DNA from 4 places in the Acidovorax sp. GW823-FHT05D11 genome. Region 4 is predicted to be linked to each of the others. Evidence: predicted binding sites of a transcription regulator. Region 4 holds the regulator's gene; each other region holds the start of a gene.

What was found. Region 4 encodes LexA, which represses DNA repair genes until DNA is damaged. Its sites were predicted from a motif close to ACTGTATNNNNATACAGT; they were not measured.
Region 1: imuA (translesion DNA synthesis-associated protein ImuA) is a predicted target of LexA. The motif match lies at 2,750-2,767, and genes of this name have one in related genera.
Region 2: AC3RCE_RS17525 (DNA topoisomerase IV subunit B) is a predicted target of LexA. The motif match lies at 2,642-2,659, and genes of this name have one in related genera.
Region 3: recA (recombinase RecA) is a predicted target of LexA. The motif match lies at 2,022-2,039, and genes of this name have one in related genera.

Annotation. Positions count from the first base shown of each region.
Region 1 is NZ_CM179502.1:2,643,181-2,647,804, forward strand. It holds gene AC3RCE_RS12345 (DUF4148 domain-containing protein) at 1-159, opposite strand, end outside; gene AC3RCE_RS12350 (HD-GYP domain-containing protein) at 633-1,943, shown strand; gene AC3RCE_RS12355 (IPTL-CTERM sorting domain-containing protein) at 2,010-2,630, opposite strand; gene imuA (translesion DNA synthesis-associated protein ImuA) at 2,798-3,676, shown strand; gene AC3RCE_RS12365 (DNA polymerase Y subunit UmuC family protein) at 3,639-4,624, shown strand, end outside.
Region 2 is NZ_CM179502.1:3,808,024-3,812,647, reverse strand. It holds gene dapA (4-hydroxy-tetrahydrodipicolinate synthase) at 1-371, opposite strand, end outside; gene AC3RCE_RS17540 (class I SAM-dependent methyltransferase) at 402-956, opposite strand; gene AC3RCE_RS17535 (hypothetical protein) at 1,037-1,207, opposite strand; gene AC3RCE_RS17530 (MFS transporter) at 1,235-2,452, opposite strand; gene AC3RCE_RS17525 (DNA topoisomerase IV subunit B) at 2,693-4,624, shown strand, end outside.
Region 3 is NZ_CM179502.1:5,356,762-5,361,385, forward strand. It holds gene AC3RCE_RS24730 (LysR substrate-binding domain-containing protein) at 1-603, shown strand, start outside; gene AC3RCE_RS24735 (helix-turn-helix domain-containing protein) at 684-914, shown strand; gene AC3RCE_RS24740 (Clp protease N-terminal domain-containing protein) at 964-1,431, shown strand; gene AC3RCE_RS24745 (MarR family winged helix-turn-helix transcriptional regulator) at 1,469-1,957, opposite strand; gene recA (recombinase RecA) at 2,100-3,173, shown strand; gene recX (recombination regulator RecX) at 3,257-3,721, shown strand; gene argC (N-acetyl-gamma-glutamyl-phosphate reductase) at 3,829-4,624, opposite strand, start outside.
Region 4 is NZ_CM179502.1:3,018,979-3,023,602, reverse strand. It holds gene AC3RCE_RS14035 (D-2-hydroxyacid dehydrogenase family protein) at 60-1,067, opposite strand; gene AC3RCE_RS14030 (hypothetical protein) at 1,331-1,840, opposite strand; gene lexA (transcriptional repressor LexA) at 1,985-2,659, opposite strand; gene AC3RCE_RS14020 (asparaginase) at 2,743-3,699, shown strand; gene AC3RCE_RS14015 (hypothetical protein) at 3,719-4,138, shown strand; gene AC3RCE_RS14010 (DUF6152 family protein) at 4,158-4,624, shown strand, end outside.

The sequences.
Region 1 (4,624 bases), 380 kb from region 4:
CTGGGCCACGGTGGCGGCTTCGGCGGCCACTTCGGCGCGCGTGCGGTTCGTCTCGAACTTCGTGGCGAACTGCGAGGCATCGGCTTCATCGGCCTGGGCACCGAAAGAAGCGAAAGCAGCCACGGCGGCGATGGAGAGGAAGCGGGCGGTCTTGTTCATGATGAAATCCTTCAGGAAGAAAAAAGCGTCTCAAAAAAGCCGGGACAAAAACCATTTCTGAACCGGGTTCGGTGAGTCGCCTTGCGGGTTCGGCTCATCGATGGGATGAACTGTACGTGGATGGGGCGCGAAGAAAAACCACCGGGTCGCAAACTAACTGTTCCGGTATTGGAAACAATGAGGGTGTGAGCAGGCAGGGTTTACCCATATTTTTGTGGCAGCAATGGGGTTTTAGCGCCTCGAATCCTGGCGAGTAGGGCGTTTTTCAGGAACGATGGGAAACCGGGGCAATGCCCATGCCAAGGACGGCTGGCGCGAGTTCCGCCTACGTGGCGCCCCCAGGATTGCGCCCGGCATCCGCGTACTGCCGCCAGGCGCTTGATCTGCATCAAGGTACCGCATGCCCAAGGCGGCCGGGGCGATACACAGGGAGGGAACGTCATATAGTCCAAGGTAACCCTTTGTGTTCTTGCATGACAGACTCTCTTGTACCTGCGGGCATCGACACCGCGGACAGCCCCCACTACCTGCGCGCGTTGACCGACATGGCCGATCGGCGCATGGTGGTCGCTGACGCCGCCATCTATACCGACAACGGCATCAAGCTGGTCGAGAAGGGGGCCCGCATCGATGGCCGCCTGTACGACCGCCTGGTGCAGCACAAGCTGCGCGAGCCGATTGACCGGCACCTGTCCATCGACAATCCCGTGGATGTGCCTGCCTTGCTGGCTGCGGGCCAGGCCTTGGTGGAGCGGGAGGTGCTGCCCCGGCTGCTGGCCGAAACGCTGGGTTCGGCTGCCCGGCTGCTGGCGCCGCTGCGCTCGCTGCCCTTGCCTCCCTCCATGGCCTGCAAACTCACCGTGATGCGTGAGCAGCGGCCTGAACTTTTCCAGCACAGCCTGCAGATGATGACCGTGGCCGTGTTTCTGGCCATCAAGAGCGAGCTGGGCGAGCGCGACTGCGCCAACCTCGCCGCCGCAGCCTTGCTGCACGACCTGGGCGTGCTGCACATGGACCCGGCCTGGAGCGATCCCGACCACAAGGTCGTTGGCGTGCAGCGCAAGCACCTGGTGGCGCACCCCATCACCGCCATGCTCATGATCCGCGACACCCAGGCCTACCCCCGGCCGGTGGAGGTGGCGGTGCTGGAACACCACGAGCGCATGGACGGCAGCGGCTATCCGCGCGGGCTGGCGGGTGCGGATATCTCGGTGCTGGGCCGCATCCTGCTGCTGGCCGAAGTGGTGGCTGCGTTCTACGAGAAATACGACGACATGCCCGCGCAGCGCCTGTCACTGGTGCTGCGGCTGAACCATCGCAAGTTCCCATCGGCGCTGGTGGCGCATCTCCTGCCCCTGCTGCAGGAGGAGGTCGCCCGCGACTCCGCGCTCATGCCCCTGGGCAACGATGCCCCACGCCAGATGGACCTTCTCGCCGAAGCCTTTGCCTGCTGGGACCAGCTCAAGGCCGCATTGCCCCCCGGAACCAGCGCGAAGACGCTGCCGGGGAGCGCCCTCGCATTTGTCGATGCCCGCCTGCTGGCCCTTCAGAAAGCCCTGACGGAAGCTGGTTCGCACCCCCAGCAGCAGGGCGAGTTCATGGCGCAGCTGCGGGGCGACACCATGGGCATGGCCGAAGTGGCCCTGGTGGGGCGCGAGGCGCTGTGGCAGCTCCAGAGCATCCTGAATGCCAGCCACCGCCGTTGGCCGCAACTGGCGCAGCGCGCCACGCCCGCGGATGGGGCGGTGGCGGATTGGTGTGATTGGGCCCTCCGAAAGCTCTGAGAACCTGTTCAGGATCTTTTCGGGGGCGCGCAAGCGTCTTGCCGGGGCCCGTGAGTCAACGTGTTTTCAGGCCGCCTTGTTGCGGCGCCGCAGGAGGCGATGGCGCATCGCCCATCCCGCCATGAGGGCCGAGAGGATCGCCAGGCCCCATTCGGACAGCGTTGGAATGGAAGCCGGGGCGGCGGGTGGCGCGATGCCCACGTGGACCGTGAACGAATCGGCGGTGGGGCCCGCGCCCCAGGTCCAGGTGTAGGAGCCTGGCGTGAGCCCCAGGCTGGCCAGCGAGGTCCCCGTCCACGTGGCCGAGGAAGCGAGCGCCGATCCGGAGACGTAGCCCAGGGGGGCGAAGACAAATCCCGGTGCCATCATGCCGTCCAGTCCCACCATGTCGCCCGACGATGTATCGGCGAGGACAGGGCCTCCCGCCCCCAGCATGGGAGGCCCGGAGACGCCCATGTAGGCCTCCACCGTCCCGGCCGTGCCGGTGAAAATCAGCGCAGCCGAGGGGATGACCACGGAGAAAAGAGGCCCGTTGCCGGCCGGGGTGAGGGCTGCCATGTTCATGCGGCCGCTGCCGCTGGCGACCACATTGCCGCCACTTTCGAAAACGTAGACCGCATAGGCGGCGAACGTGTTGCCCGACAGGAGAAGCAGCAGGGCGACTGCTGCCGACTGGATTGCCTTCATTGAACGACTCCCTCTGTTTCCTTTTGCGGTCCATTGTAGGGAGCGCGGCGTGTGCCGCCCAGCTCTGAATGGCAGGGCCTTCCCGGGCCTTTCCGAGGTTTTCATGCTGTTGGCAAAATACTGGTTATATTTACAGTATTAGTGTTTTCGGACCCTCTCTTCCCACCATGCCTGCGCAACGCCACTCCCTGCGGGTTGTCGCCTCCGATCTGCCATCTGCCGTGCCTGGCGTCTGGCACGCGGACGGGCTGGTGGGCACGGGCCAGCACCAGGCGCAACCCACGGGGTATGCGCTGCTGGATGCGCAGCTACCGGGTGGAGGGTGGCCTGTCGGGGCGCTGAGCGAGGTGTTGCAGCCCTTGGCGGGCCTGCATGAATGGCAGCTGGTGCTGCCCGCCCTGGCCCAGGCCACGGCCGCGCGGCATGGGGCCGTGGTCGTGGTGGCGCCCCCGTGCGAGCCTTTTGGCCCGGCGCTCCAGGCCCAGGGGCTGCCCCCCGGGCGGCTGGGCCTGGTGCGGGCGGATACGGCCATGTCGGCGCTGTGGGCCGCCGAGCAGGCGCTGCGGTGCCGGGATGTGCTGGCCGTCATGGCCTGGCTGCCGCAGGCACAGCCGGCGGCCTTGCGCCGGCTGCAGCTGGCCGCGGCCCAGCAACAGCAGCTGCTGTGGGTGTTTCGGCCCGTCAGCGCGGCCCCCCAGGCGTCGCCAGCCTTGCTGCGGCTGCAAGTCCAGGGCATGCCCATGCCCGCGGGCACGCCCGTGTTCCCCGGGATGCAGGTGCACATTCTCAAGCGCCGGGGGCCGCCCCTGGCGCAGGGGCTGCCATTGCCCGGATGCCACCTTCTGCTGGCGCAGGTGCTGGCGGCGCAGGCCGAACGGCGGCGTGCTGCCCAGGCCGCGGCGGTGGGCATGATGGAGGAAGGCCGGGGCGCATTGGCCGTTGCACTCCCCGCCGGGGGCGCCGTGCCGCGTCGGGCGCCCGCGCCCGCATCGCCAGGGGGGAGGGGGCATGCACTGGATCGCGCTGCCATGGCCACGGCCGGATGAGGGGGAGGGCGGTTCCACGGCGCTGGCAGGAGCCGCCGTGGCGATGGAGCCGTCGGCGGGCTGGTGGGCGCTGCGTTTTACACCGCGCGTGGCGCTGGTGGACGATGAGGCCGTGCTGCTGGAAGTGTCCTCCACCGAACGGCTTTGGGGCGGGCGCGATGTCTTGCTGGCGCAGGTGCTGCAGGCCTGGGCCGTGGCGGCTTCCACCTCGGGCGGGCAAGGAGAGCCTGTTTTTTCTGAAGGAAGCAGGCCCTGTGCGCAGCCGCCGTGGGGCTGCGGCCCCACGGCGCTGGTGGCGCACGGCTTTCTGAGGCTGGCCCTGGCGGGCCGGGCGCCGCCTGCGCAGGGGCCGCCAGGGCTGCCCTTGCATGCGCTGACCGCCTTGCGCCCGCATGTGGCAAGCCTGGAGCGCATGGGCTGCCGCACCTGGGGGGCGCTGCGTGCGCTGCCGCGCCCGGGGGTCTCGCGGCGTTTTGGCGCGGGGGTGCTGCGGGCCCTGGACCAGGCCTTTGGCGATGCCCCCGAAGCGCATGCGTGGCTGGAACTGCCCGAACAGTTCGCGCTGACCCTGGAGCTGCCCGCGCTGGCGGCGTCGGCCGATGCGCTGCTCTGGAGCGCCCACCGTGGCATCGCGGCCCTGCATGGCTGGCTGCAGGCACGCCAGCAAGGTGTGCTGGGGCTGGAGCTGGCGTGGCGCCACGACCTGCGGCGCATCGACGGCGTGGTGATCGCGCCCGTGCAGGCGCTGCAGGTGCGCACGGCGCAGGCCACGCAGGACATGGCGCATCTGCGGCGGCTCCTGGCGGAAAACCTGGCGCGGACCACGCTGGCCGCGCCAGCGAACCAGATCACGCTGCGCCTGCTGGATGCGGCCCCGCTGGCGCACCGCAGCGCCAGCCTCCTGCCGCCGGATGGCCGTGGGGGCAGCGACCCGGGCCTGCCGGGTGG
Region 2 (4,624 bases), 790 kb from region 4:
TGCTGGAACTGGCCCTCTTGCGTGGGCTTGTTGTAGTAGGGCACGACCTGCAGCTGGCTGTCGGCCCCGACGCCGCGCGCGAACTTGGCCAGTTCGATGGCTTCGGCGGTGGAGTTGGCGCCGCAGCCCGCCATGATGGGCACGCGCTTGGCGGATTGCTCGACGGCCACGCGGATGATTTCGCAGTGTTCTTCGACATTGACGGTGGGCGATTCGCCCGTGGTGCCCACCACACCGATGCAGTCGGTGCCTTCGGCGATGTGCCAGTCGATCAGTTTGCGCAGGGCCGGGTAGTCCACGCTACCGTCCTCGTGCATGGGGGTGACGAGGGCGACGATGCTGCCGGTAAGGGGGACGGAGGAAGAGGTCATGTCCGCAGTGGTAAACGGTAAAAGGGCATTCTAACTAGGCGGCATGGCCAAAAGATTCCGCGAGGGGCCGCCAGCGTGCGGGAGTTCCCGCACGGCCGTGATGCGTTGCACGAAACGGTCGGGGTTTTGCAGGAAGCCGTCCTCGTAGGCCACGGTGCGCAGCCCGGCGCAGGCGCTCAGCAATTCCCCGGGCGCCAGCAGGAATTCCGGCCGCGCAGGGCGGCCCACGGTGCCGTTGCCGTGCGCAAAGGTTTCGTAGATCAGCACGCCACCCGGTGCGACGCTCTCCACCAGGGTGGGCAGCAGGGGCCGCCACAGGTAGTTGGTGGCGACCACGGCGCCAAACCGGCGGCCCGCCAGCGGCCATGGGCCGTTCTCGATGTCGGCCAGGACGAGTTCCCCCAGCCCCTCGCAGGCGGCCAGGGCCTCGGCAGAGCGGTCCACCCCCACCACGGGGTGGCCCAGGCCATGCAGCCAGCGCAGGTGGCGCCCGGCGCCGCAGGCCACGTCGAGCACCGTGCTGCCCGGCGCGATCAGGTGGGACCAGCGGCGGACCCAGTCGGAAGCGGCTTCGTTACCGTGCATTTGCTATTGAAGATATAGCTATCAGCGCTTATTCATCAAGCGCTGGCGGCCAAAAAGACTTGAAAGTGGATGGCGCGGGCTCAGAAACACGCCCACATCTGGTCGGCCAGCATCACCATGAAGTCCGGCACCGTGTACATGCCAAACACCGCCAGGCACAGCACCACGGCAACTGTCCAGGCCAGCCAGCGCCAGGGCCGTGGCATGCCGTGGCCGGGCGAGGTCGAGGGGGCGCTGCTGGCGGTGGACATGGGGATGTTCGGATGCAAGGGCCGTGTTCAGGCGGGCTGGGCGGCGCCGCGCGGGATGGGGCTTTCCCGGACCGGCAGGTTCACCAGCCCGGCAAACACCCCCAGCGCGATGGCGATGTACCAGACGATATCGTAGCTGCCCGTGGCGTCATACAGATAGCCGCCCAGCCACACGCCCAGGAAGCTGCCGATCTGGTGGCTGAAGAACACGAAGCCGCCCAGCATCGACAGGTGCTGCACGCCAAAGATCTGCGCGATGGTGGCGTTGGTGGGCGGGATGGTGGACAGCCACAGCGTGCCCATCACGGCCGAGAACACATACACCGACAGCGGCGACAGCGGCACGAGCAGGAACACGGTGATCACCGCCGCGCGGGCAAAGTAGATGAAGGCCAGGATGAACCGCTTGGGCATGCGCTGGCCGAGGGTGCCGGCCACGTAGGTGCCCAGCACGTTGAACAGGCCGATCAGCGCCAGCGCGTAGCTGGCCACCTGGGGCGACAGGCCGTGGTCCTTCAGGTAGCTGGGCATGTGCACCCCGATGAACACCACCTGGAAGCCGCACACGAAATAACCGGCCATCAGCAGGTTGAAGCTCGGGTAGCGGAACGCCTCGCCCAGCGCCTGCACGATGGTCTGCTCGCGCTTGGGCGGCGCGGCGCCCTTGAAGCCCGGCTCCCGCAGGCCAAAGGCCAGCGGCACGATGAGCAGCACGGCCATCGACAAGGCCAGCAGCGCCTGCTGCCAACCCAGTCCGGCGATCAGCCAGCCCTCCACGGGCACCATGAGGAACTGGCCGAACGAACCTGCGGCCGCCGCCACGCCCATGGCCCAGGATCTGCGCTCCGGCGCGATCTGGCGGCCCAGCACACCGTAGATCACGGCGTAGGTGGTGCCCGCCTGCGCGGCGCCGATCAGTACGCCGGCCGTCAACGCAAACAGGGTGGTCGTGGGCGACAGCGCCATGCCCGCCAAACCCAGGCCATAGAGCACCGCGCCGCCGATGAGCACGCGGAACGCTCCGAACCGGTCTGCCGCCATGCCCGCAAAGATGCCGATCAGGCCCCAGGACAGGTTCTGGATGGCGATGGCCAGCGCGAACGACTGGCGGGTCCAGCCCATCTCCTGCGTGATGGGCAGGAGCCAGAGCCCGAACCCATGGCGGATGCCCATGGACAGGGTCACGATGGCCGCGCCGCACGCGAGCACCTGGAACATGGACAGTTTGGGAGGATTCATATGCATGCGCAGGAATGTAGCGAGATTGGGCGAAACGCGCTGATACACCGGGGACCAATACAGTTGGCAGCGGGGTTGCCGCCGGGCCTGCTGCGCGGGACCGTCCTTTGTGTTGCAACCCGCCCCCAGCCACTCTGTCTGCGGCCGCCGCCCCCGGGCCTGGGGGGCCCGGAGCACGCTGCCAGTGTTGTCATGACTGTTTTTTCATCCAGCTATTGCGCTGCTGCCGCACTACAATCCGCCGCTATGTCTGCCAAACCGTCTTCCGTGTCCACCAGTAGTGACTATTCCGAAGGGTCGATCCGCGTGCTCAAGGGCCTGGAGCCCGTCAAGCAGCGCCCGGGCATGTACACCCGCACCGACAACCCCCTGCACATCATCCAGGAGGTGCTGGACAACGCCGCCGACGAGGCGCTGGCCGGCCATGGCAAGAAGATCAAGGTCACGCTGCACGCCGACGGCTCGGTGAGCATCGAGGACGACGGGCGCGGCATCCCCTTCGGCATGCACCCCGAGGAAAACGCGCCGGTGATCGAGCTGGTCTTCACCCGCCTGCACGCGGGCGGCAAGTTCGACAAGGGCAAGGGCGGTGCCTACAGCTTCTCGGGCGGCCTGCACGGCGTGGGCGTGAGCGTGACCAACGCGCTGGCCACCCGTCTGGAAGTGAGCAGCCACCGCGAAGGCAAGGTCGCCCGGCTGGTGTTTTCGGCCGGCGACGTGGTCGAGCCCCTGGTGACCCGCGCGCTGGAAGCCGGCGAGCGCAAGCAGGGCACGACCGTGCGCGCCTGGCCTGATGCCAAGTATTTCGAGTCGAGCGCGCTGCCCATGGGCGAGCTCACCCACCTGTTGCGCAGCAAGGCGGTGCTGATGCCCGGCGTGTCGGTGACCCTGGTCAACGAGAAGACGCGCGACACCCAGACCTGGCAGTACAAGGGCGGCCTGCGCGACTACCTGATGCAGACGCTCAGTGGCGACCCGGTGATCCCGCTCTTCGAGGGCGAGGGCTTTGCCGACCGCAACAACGAGAGTTTTGCCGAGGGCGAGGGCGCCTCCTGGTGCGTGGCCTTCACCGAAGACGGCCAGCCCATGCGCGAGAGCTACGTCAACCTGATTCCCACCAGCGCCGGCGGCACGCACGAAAGCGGCCTGCGCGACGGCCTGTTCAACGCCGTCAAGAGCTTCATCGAGCTGCACAGCCTGCTGCCCAAGGGCGTCAAGCTGCTGCCCGAAGACGTGTTCGCCCGTGCCAGCTACGTGCTCTCGGCCAAGGTGCTCGATCCTCAGTTCCAGGGCCAGATCAAGGAGCGGCTGAACTCGCGCGACGCGGTGCGCCTGGTCAGCGGCTTCGTGCGCCCGGCGCTGGAGCTCTGGCTCAACCAGCACGTGGACTACGGCAAGAAGCTGGCAGAACTCGCCATCAAGGCCGCGCAGACGCGCCAGAAGGCCGGCCAGAAGGTCGAAAAGCGCAAGGGCTCGGGCGTGGCCGTGCTGCCCGGCAAGCTCACCGACTGCGAAAGCCGCGACATCGCACACAACGAAGTCTTCCTGGTCGAGGGCGACTCCGCCGGCGGCAGCGCCAAGATGGGCCGCGACAAGGAAAGCCAGGCCATCCTGCCGCTGCGCGGCAAGGTGCTCAACACCTGGGAGGTGGAGCGCGACCGCCTGTTCGCCAACAACGAGATCCACGACATCTCGGTGGCCATCGGCGTGGACCCGCACGGCCCGAACGACACGCCCGACCTCACGGGCCTGCGCTATGGCAAGGTCTGCATCCTGTCGGACGCCGATGTGGACGGCTCGCACATCCAGGTGCTGCTGCTCACGCTGTTCTTCCGCCACTTCCCCAAGCTCATCGAGACCGGCCACATCTACGTGGCGCGCCCCCCGCTGTTCCGCGTGGACGTGCCCGCCCGCGGCAAGAAGCCCGCCGCCAAGATGTATGCGCTGGACGACGGCGAGCTCACCGCCATCCTCGACAAGTGCGCCAAGGACGGCGTGGCCCGCGAGAAGTGCCAGATCAGCCGCTTCAAGGGCCTGGGCGAGATGAACGCCGAGCAGCTGTGGGAAACCACGCTCAACCCCGACACCCGCCGCCTGCTGCCGGTGCAGCTGGGCGACATGGACTTCGCCGCCACCGAAGGCCTGATCACCAAGCTCATGGGCAAGGGCGAGGCGGCC
Region 3 (4,624 bases), 2.3 Mb from region 4:
CAGCACCCGCAGGTCACGCTGCACTTCGTGCCGTACGTGCACAGCTACAACTTCGAACGGCCCGAGCTCGACTGCGCCATCCTGTTCGGCGATGGCCACTGGCCGGGCGCCCACGCCCACTACATCACGGGCAACGACGTGGCCCTGATCGCGCCGCGCGCCAAGGTGGCGGACTGGCCCATCCACACCCCGCGCGACGTGGCGCGCTACGCGCTGCTGCGCCATGTGACCGTGCCCGAGGCCTGGCTGCGCTGGAGCGAGACGCACGGGGTACAGGGCCAGCTCGACCCGCTGGCCGGCCCGCAGTTCGACCAGTTCCAGACCATGATCCGCGCGGTGATGGCCGGCATGGGCCTGGCCCTGGTGCCGCGCTGCCTGGTGCAGGACGAGATCACCGCCGGCCTGGTGCGCGAGCCGCTGGCCGCCGCCGTCCAGCGCGGGGGCTACCAGAGCGAGGTGGGCTACTGGCTCTGCTACCCCGAAGGCCGCACGCAGCTGCATGCGCTGCAGTGCTTCCGGCAGTGGTTGCTGGCCTGCGCGGAGCCCGCAGGCGCGGCGCCCCCGCCCACGGGCGCCGCGGCTGGCACCGGGCCGGCGCCCTGAGGGCCCGCCCCCGGGCCAGGCTCCCGGCCCTGTCGTCAACCCTTGTTGACGATATGAGTTCCGTCAACTACAGTTGACGAATGCCGACCCCACCGCCCCTGCAGCTGCCCCCGCACGACGACCCCGAAGCCGCGCTGGCCGCCGTGGTGGCCTTGCGCCTGATGGCCGACCGGCTGGAGGCGGCGGCCGTGGCCACAGCCCTGAAGCAGGGCTGGTCGTGGGCGCAGATTGCCCAGGCCCTGGGCGTCAGCAAGCAGGCGGCGCACAAGCGGCTCTCTCCCCAGGCCACGCGCCCCGCCCCCCCTGGATGATGGAAGGACTCCTCCCCATGCTGCAACACATCCGCCAGCGCCTAACGACATGCGCACTCTGCGCCGGCTGTGCACGCGCGCCGAGCACCACGCCCGCGCACGGGGCCAGCCGCAACCGGGCGCTGAGCACTTCCTGCTGGCCGCCATCGAGCTGCCCGACGGCTCCGCGCGCCGCGCTTTCGCGCGCGTTGGCGCGGACCCGGACGCCCTGCCCGCCGCGATCGAACAGCAGTACCGCGATGCGCTGGCGCAGATCGGTATTGATGCCGAAATGCCGCCCGCCGCACCCTGTGCGCCGCAGGCCGGGATCTACCGCGCGCAGCCCTCCGGTGAGGGCCTCATCCAGGCACTGGCGGAGGCCCGCAAGGGCCAGCCCGGCCCCTTGCTGGGTGCGCACGTGGTGGCACTGATCGCGGCCACGCCGCAGGGCGTGGCGGCGCGGGCATTGCGCGCGCTGCGGCTGGACCCCCACGCGCTGAGCCACGCCGCGCGGCAGGAGAGCGCCCCGCGCGTCTGAAGCCCCCCCTTGGGCGCCAGGATGACCGTGCGGCGGCCTAGCCGCCCGCATAGGCCTCCAGCCCGATCGCCACCACGGTGGCCACGTCGTTGCCCACCTCCGCCCGGAACTCCGCCTCGGCCTGCGCGACGGCATCGCGAAACGCCTGCAGCCAAGCCAGGCCCGTGGGCGTGAAGCACACGCGGCGCGCACGCGCATCCAGCGGATCGGCCTCGCGCGTGACCAGGCCCCAGGCCTCGCACTGGTCCACCAGGTTGGCCATCGCCTGCTTGGTCATGCCCGCGCGCTGGGCCAGGTCGGTCAGCCGGTCGCCCTGCAGCGCCAGGTGGCGCGTGATGTGCACGTGGGCGGCGCTCACCTGGTCGCGCGCCGCGAGGTTGGACAGCGCCAGCGGCACCTCCACGTTGTGCGCCATGAGCTGCAGCACGCGCGCGTCGAAGCGCCGCATGGCGTGGCCGAACAGGCGGCCCAGGTGGGTCTGGCGCCAGCCGTCTTCGGCGGGTGAAGGAAGAGGCATATCAGGCATTCACACATTGTCAGGCAAACTGACTAAATTGTGCTTGAATGCCCCGCGACGGCTCGCATAAACTACTGTTCAAGCATCCAGCCTGTGATTAACCGCAGAGCGGTGCAGGCACCCAACCCATTGTTTCTCAAGGAGTTTTCTCATGGACGTCGCAGTCAAAGGCACCAACCCCGCATTGCCCGTGAACACCGAAAAGGCCAAGGCCCTGGCCGCCGCGCTCGCCCAGATCGAGAAGCAATTCGGCAAGGGCACGATCATGCGCCTGGGCGAAGGCGAGGTGATCGAGGACATCCAGGTGGTCTCCACCGGCTCGCTGGGCCTGGACATCGCCCTGGGCGTGGGCGGCTTGCCGCGCGGCCGCGTGGTCGAGATCTACGGCCCGGAATCCTCGGGCAAGACCACGCTCACGCTGCAGGTGATTGCCGAGATGCAAAAACAGGGCGGCACCTGCGCGTTCGTGGACGCGGAACATGCCCTGGATGTGCAATACGCCCAGAAGCTCGGCGTGCAGCTGTCCGACCTGCTGATCAGCCAGCCCGACACCGGCGAGCAGGCCCTTGAAATCGTGGACAGTCTGGTGCGCTCGGGCGCCGTGGACCTGATCGTCATCGACTCGGTGGCCGCGCTCACGCCCAAGGCCGAAATCGAAGGCGAGATGGGCGACGCCCTGCCCGGCCTGCAGGCCCGTCTCATGAGCCAGGCGCTGCGCAAGCTCACGGCCACGATCAAGAAGACCAATTGCATGGTCATCTTCATCAACCAGATCCGCATGAAGATCGGCGTGATGTTCGGCAGCCCCGAAACCACCACCGGCGGCAACGCGCTCAAGTTCTACGCCTCGGTGCGCCTGGACATCCGCCGCACCGGCACCATCAAGAAGGGCGACGAGGCCATCGGCAACGAAACCAAGGTCAAGGTGGTCAAGAACAAGGTGTCGCCGCCGTTCAAGACGGCCGAGTTCGACATCCTGTTCGGCGAGGGCATCAGCCGCGAGGGCGAGATCATCGACATGGGCGTGACCGCCAAGATCGTGGAGAAGTCGGGCGCCTGGTACGCCTACAACGGCGAGAAGATCGGCCAGGGCCGCGACAACGCGCGCGAGTTCCTGCGCGAGAACCCCGACCTGGCCCGCGAGATCGAGAACAAGGTGCGCGAGGGCCTGGGCATTGCGCTGCTGCCCGACGCGCTGCAGGCCCCTGCCGCCGCGGCCGAATGACCGCCACAATTCAAGCCAGATTGCCTTCCAGCGCTTGATTGACAAGCGCTGGCAGCTATTGAATTGAAAGCAAAGAAGAGGCCATGGGGTTCACCACGCTCTCGCTCAAGGGGCGGGCGCTGCGGCTGCTGAGCCAGCGCGAGCACTCGCTCGCTGAACTGCAGCGCAAGCTCGCGCCGCATGTGCAGGAGGGCGACGACCTGCAGGCCCTGCTGGAAGACCTGCAGGCGCGCGACTTCATCAGCGAGGCCCGGGTGGTGGAATCCGTGCTGCACCAGCGCGCGGGCCGCCTGGGTTCCCAGCGCATACGGCAGGAGCTGCACGCCAAGGGCATCGGCCCCGAGGCGGTTCAGCACGCCCTCAACCAACTCAAAGGCAGCGAATGGGCACGCGCCCATGCACTGTGGCTGCGCAAGTTTGGCGCCGTGGCGGACGATGCGCAGCAACGTGCGCGGCAAGTCCGCTTTCTGACCGCACGCGGGTTTTCGGGCGAGATCACCCGGCGCGTCGTGCGTGGCGAAGCGCCGGAAATCCAGGGCGAGATCTAGGGCCGGTCACGCGGGCAGGGGCGGCGCCCCAAGGCCCCGGGACCCAGAAGACAGCACAGGCGGCCACGCTCCAGAGCCGCCTGTTGTCCCCACACCTATCTCCGCCGTCAGAGGCCCAGCATCAGCTGCAGGTTCTGCACGGCCGCGCCGCTGGCGCCTTTGCCCAGGTTGTCCAGGCGCGCGATCAGCACGGCGTGCCGGTACTCTTCGTTGGCGAACACGCGCAGCTCCAGCTTGTTGGTGTCGTTCAGCGCGGTCGCATCCAGCTTGCCGTCGGCCGTGGCGGGCAGCACGCTGACCCACTGCTCGGGCGTATTGCTCCTGGCGTAATGCGCCGCCAGCGCGTCGTGCAAATCGGCCGCATTGGGCGCGCCGGGCAGCAGGTCCAGATGCAGCGGCAGCTGCACCAGCATGCCCTGGCGGAAGTTGCCTACCGACGGCACGAAGATGGGCCGGCGGGTGATGCCCGTGTAACGCATGATTTCGGGCAGGTGCTTGTGCTGCAGCGTGAGCGCATAGGCCTCGAACAACGGCGCCGTGCCGGCCTCATAGGCCTCGATCATGGTCCGGCCGCCGCCCGAGTAGCCGCTGACCGAGGGCAGGGCGAGCGGGAAGTCCGGGGGCACCAGGCCCGCATCCACCAGCGGGCGCAGCAGCGCAATCGCACCGGTGGCATAGCAGCCGGGATTGGCCACGCGGTCCGCCTGCGCGACCGCTCCGCGCTGGCCGGCGGCCAGCTCGGGAAAGCCGAACACCCAGCCGGGCGCCGTGCGGTGGGCCGTGCTGGCGTCGATCACCTTGACCTTGCGGCCCGTGCTCCGGGCAATCTCGTCCACCGTCGCCACGGTGTCACGCGCAGCATCGTCGTGCAGGCACAGGATCACCAGATCCACGCCGGCAATC
Region 4 (4,624 bases):
TTTTTTATTGGGCGCCCGCCCCGCCGATGGCGCAAGCGGCCCGGTTGTTGGCCTGCTGGCTAGCGCCTTACCTGAAGCGAGCCTGGATTCACGATATTGGTGGGTGTGCCCTTGATGAAATTCACCACGTTGTCGAATGCCGCGCCAAAGTACAGCTCATAGCTGTCCTGCTCGACATAGCCAATGTGGGGCGTGCAGATGCAATTCTCCAGCCGCAGCAAGGCGTGGCCCTGAAGGATGGGTTCGCTCTCGAACACATCGACCGCCGCCATGCCGGGACGGCCCCGGTTCAACGCTGCGATCAGCGCGTCGGGCTCGATCAATTCGGCCCGCGACGTGTTGACGAGAAGGGAGGTGGGCTTCATGCAAGACAGGTCTTCCAGCGAGACGATGCCGCGCGTTTCATCGTTGAGGCGCAGGTGCAGCGAGATCACGTCACACTGCGAGAAGAACTCCTCGCGCGTGGTCGCGGCCTGGTAGCCGTCCGTCAAGGCCTGGGCGCGGGACGCCTCGCGGCCCCAGATACGCACGTTCATGCCGAAAGCGCGTCCGTAGCCAGCCACGAGCTGTCCGATGCGGCCATATCCCCAGATGCCCAGCGTTTTGCCGCGCAGCACGTTGCCAAGGCCGAAGTTGGCGGGCATGGATGCGGTCTTCAGCCCCGACTGCTGCCAGGCGCCGTGCTTGAGGTTGGCGATGTACTGCGGCAGCCTGCGCATGGCTGCCATCACGAGGGCCCAGGTCAGTTCGGCCGGGGCCACCGGGGACCCTATGCCCTCGGCCACGGCAATGCCCCGCTCCGTGCACGCCGTCACGTCGATGTGACTGCCGATCTTGCCGGTTTGCGCGATCAGTTTGAGGCGGGGAAGCTTTTCCACCAGTTGGCGCGTGATCTGTGTGCGCTCCCGCACCAGAACGATGATGTCGGCATCCTTCAGGCGGACAGAAAGCTGCCCAAGTCCTTTGACGGTGTTGGTGTAGACCTTGGCGGTGTACGCGTCGAGCCGGGATGCGCAGTGCAGCTTGCGGACTGCGTCCTGGTAGTCGTCGAGAATCACAATGTTCATCCCGATATTGTGCCTTGGTGGCGCCACCGGCATTCACCGGGCCGCCGTCCTGGGGCATCAAAGTACGGGGCTTTTGGTGACGGAGTGTTGGCGCATCCCGCAAAACGCTGCCGCCCATGGCAGGACGTGGCGGGGCCGTGCCATCGCTCCCCGGCCGTTTTTCTCACGCCCGCAGATCCATCTCTTTCGAGAAGGAACGCCACACGCCAACGAGGACCGTGCCGTTGGCGCCGTTGGCCCGTGATGAAGGAAGTATCTTGGTCTCAAGAGGCCTGCAGGGCTCCCTCGCAGGCCACCATGCGGTCCAGTTCCGCGCACACGTCGGCCATCCTGCCGGCGATCACCAGCCGGCCCGTGCCGGGGGCTGAGATCCTGCGCAAGACCTTGGCGGTCCGGCGGCCCGATCCATCGGTGGGCCGCGGCGCGGCGCAGGCGCTGCGGCTTCCTGCGGGCGGTACCGGCATCGCGGGCGGTGCTCTGCGGGTGCCGGCCTGCCGCCCGGGGCCTTCGGCGGGGGGCGTCTGGGGCGTGTTGACCGTGAAGGGCCAGTTGCCGCGCAGCGGACGTGGGCCAGGGAGACCCTGCGGGCGGTGGATGCTCCTGGAGCCGGCCGTGCCCCGGCCGTCGCTGCGGTCCGTGTCATCATGGTGGGAACGGGGTGGGGGCGAACTTGCCGCAGACGGCACCGCGAGCGCGGCGGTCGAGTGAAACCAGCGCGTCAGCGAGCGCAGCGGCATGGACAAGGTGGAAAAGGTGATCAAGGCAATTCCCATGTGAAAACTCCGAAGGTCGGGGGTTGGACATAGGCAGGATTGCAAATTGAACCCGCACCGCAGGGCTGGCGTGCCGGTTTGCCCGGCACACCAAACGCCCGCCACCTGCAATGCGGTAGTGAATGGACCAGCAGCCGGGACCGGCTACATCAGCATGGTGTTGCGAATGAGGCCTACCGCGAGACCTTCGATTTCGAAAGGTTCGCCAGGCTGTACCACGATGACCGGGTAGTCCGGGTTTTCAGGCAGCAACTCGATGGCCGTGGCGGTGCGCCGCAGGCGCTTGACCGTCACGTCGTCTCCCAGGCGGGCCACGATGATCTGGCCGTTGCGCGCCTCGCGGGTGGACTGCACGGCCAGCAGGTCGCCGTCCATGATGCCGGCATCGCGCATGGACATGCCACGCACCTTGAGCAGGTAGTCGGGCTTGTGCTGGAACAGGCTGTTTTCCACGCTGTAGGTCTGGTCGACGTGTTCCTGCGCGAGAATGGGCGAACCCGCCGCCACCCGCCCCACCAGGGGCAGGACCAGCTGGGAGAGCCCGGGAATGGGCAGGTGGAACTGGCTGCCGCGCGCTGCATTGATGGAGCGCAGCGTGTCGCTGCGCAACCGGATGCCCCGCGATGTGCCGCTCACCAGTTCGATCACGCCCTTGCGTGCGAGGGCCTGCAGATGTTCTTCTGCCGCATTGGCCGACTTGAAGCCCAGTTCAGCCGCGATTTCGGCGCGGGTGGGAGGCGCCCCTGTGCGTGCAATGGCGGTCTGGATGAGGTCCAGGATCTGTTGCTGGCGGGCCGTGAGTTTCGGGTTGTCGAGCATGGTGGTTTCCGGTGGAGGCGGCTACAGTGAAGGACAACTGTTTTTTAATCCAGTAACTGTATTTTTCACCAGTTTTTCGGAGTATGCAAGTGAGTGGGCAAAAAATTGTGGTTTTGGGCACTGGAGGAACCATTGCCGGCACGTCGGCACAGGCGGGTGACAACATCGGGTACACCGCCGCGCAGGTCGGGGTGGAGCAGCTGCTGGCAGCGGTCCCCGGATTGCAGGAGGCGGCCGGTGGCATGCTCGTGGCGGAGCAGGTGGCTCAGATCGACAGCAAGGACATGGATGGCGGGGTGTGGCAGGCCCTGGCGCTGCGCTGCGCCCACCACCTCCAGGATGCTTCCGTGCGCGGGGTGGTCATCACCCACGGCACCGATACGCTGGAGGAGACGGCCTGGTTCCTGAACCAGGTGCTGGATACCCGGCTGAAACCCGTGGTGCTGACCTGCGCCATGCGCCCGGCCACGGCGCTCACGCCCGACGGGCCGCAAAATCTCCTGGATGCCGTGGCGGTCGCGGTGGCTGCGGGTGCCCGCGGCGTGCTCGCAGTGGCCGCTGGCGAGGTCCACGGCGCACAGCAGGTCCAGAAGGTGCATCCGTACCGTGTCCATGCGCTCAGTTCGGGCGAGGCCGGGCCTTTGGGGTGGGTGGAGGAGGGCGCCATTCGCCTTGCGCAGGATTGGCCGATACCGCCCGCCAAGCATGCGTGGGGTGCTCTGCAAAATATAGCAAATGCAGCGGCCTGGCCCCGCGTGGAGGTGATCATGAGCCACGCGGGCGCCACGGGCGCCATGGTGGATGCGCTGGTGCGTGACGGCGTCCAGGGGCTGGTGGTGGCATGCACCGGCAACGGCACCATCCACCACCTTCTGGAAGCCGCATTGCTGCGCGCGCAGGAGGTGGGCGTGCGGGTGGTCCGGTCCACGCGCTGCGCCGAGGGGCGGGTGCTGCCCAAGCCTGGTGACGTGCTGCCTGATTCCGGCGGGCTGCCGCCCCTGAAGGCCCGGATCTCGCTGATGCTGGACCTGATGCGCTGAGCGCGAAGGCTGTCCGGTGTTGTTTGCAGCCCTCAAGACACACGCCTGGGCCTACCCGGCGCTGGAAGTGGTGCACATCGTTGGCATTGCCCTGCTGCTGGGCAACCTGGTGCTGCTGGAGTTGCGCGTGTTTGGCCGGGGGGCGGCGCTGCCCGTCAAGGACCTTGCGCGGCTCAGCCTGTCGCTGGCATTGTGTGGCTTTGGCCTGGCGGCGGCATCGGGCCTGCTGATGTTTGCCACCCAGCCTTCCGAGCTGCTCGCCAGCCGCGCATTCACCTTGAAGATGCTGCTGTTAATGCTTGCGGGCTGCAACGCCGCGTGGTTCCATGGGCGTGGATCGCTGGCGCGCCTGGACGCCCTGGCCCGGGTGCAGATGCTGGCGTCCACGCTGATCTGGCTGGCCGTGGTGGTCTGTGGCCGCTGGATCGCCTATCTGTGACCTGACAAGGAGAGAACCGATGAGTCTGCAACGCCGCCGCCTGCTCCTGGCCACTGCGATGGTTCCGCTCTGGGCGCGCGCCCACCATGGCTGGAGCAGTTTTGATGCCGAGCGCCCCATCTATCTGGAAGGCACGGTGCGCAAGGTGCGCTGGCAAAACCCCCATGCCGAGCTGGAGCTGGAGCTTCCCGCGCAGTTGCGGCTTCCCGCGGACCTGGCGCAGCGCGCGGTGCCCGCCCAGGCCTCGCCCGTGGACGGCAAGGCCTTGCTGGCCAAGGCGGTGCTGCCCACCCGCAAGGACCGCCGCTGGGAGATCGAGCTGGCGCCCCTGACACGCATGCAGGCCTGGCAGGTGCAGGAGATCAAGCCCTGCACGGACCTGTCGGTGGTGGGCTTCACCCTGCGCGATGAGAAGGGCGATGCGGTGCTGCGCGCGGAATACCTTTTCGTGGACGGCAAGGCCTACGGCCTGCGCTCCAGTCCGGC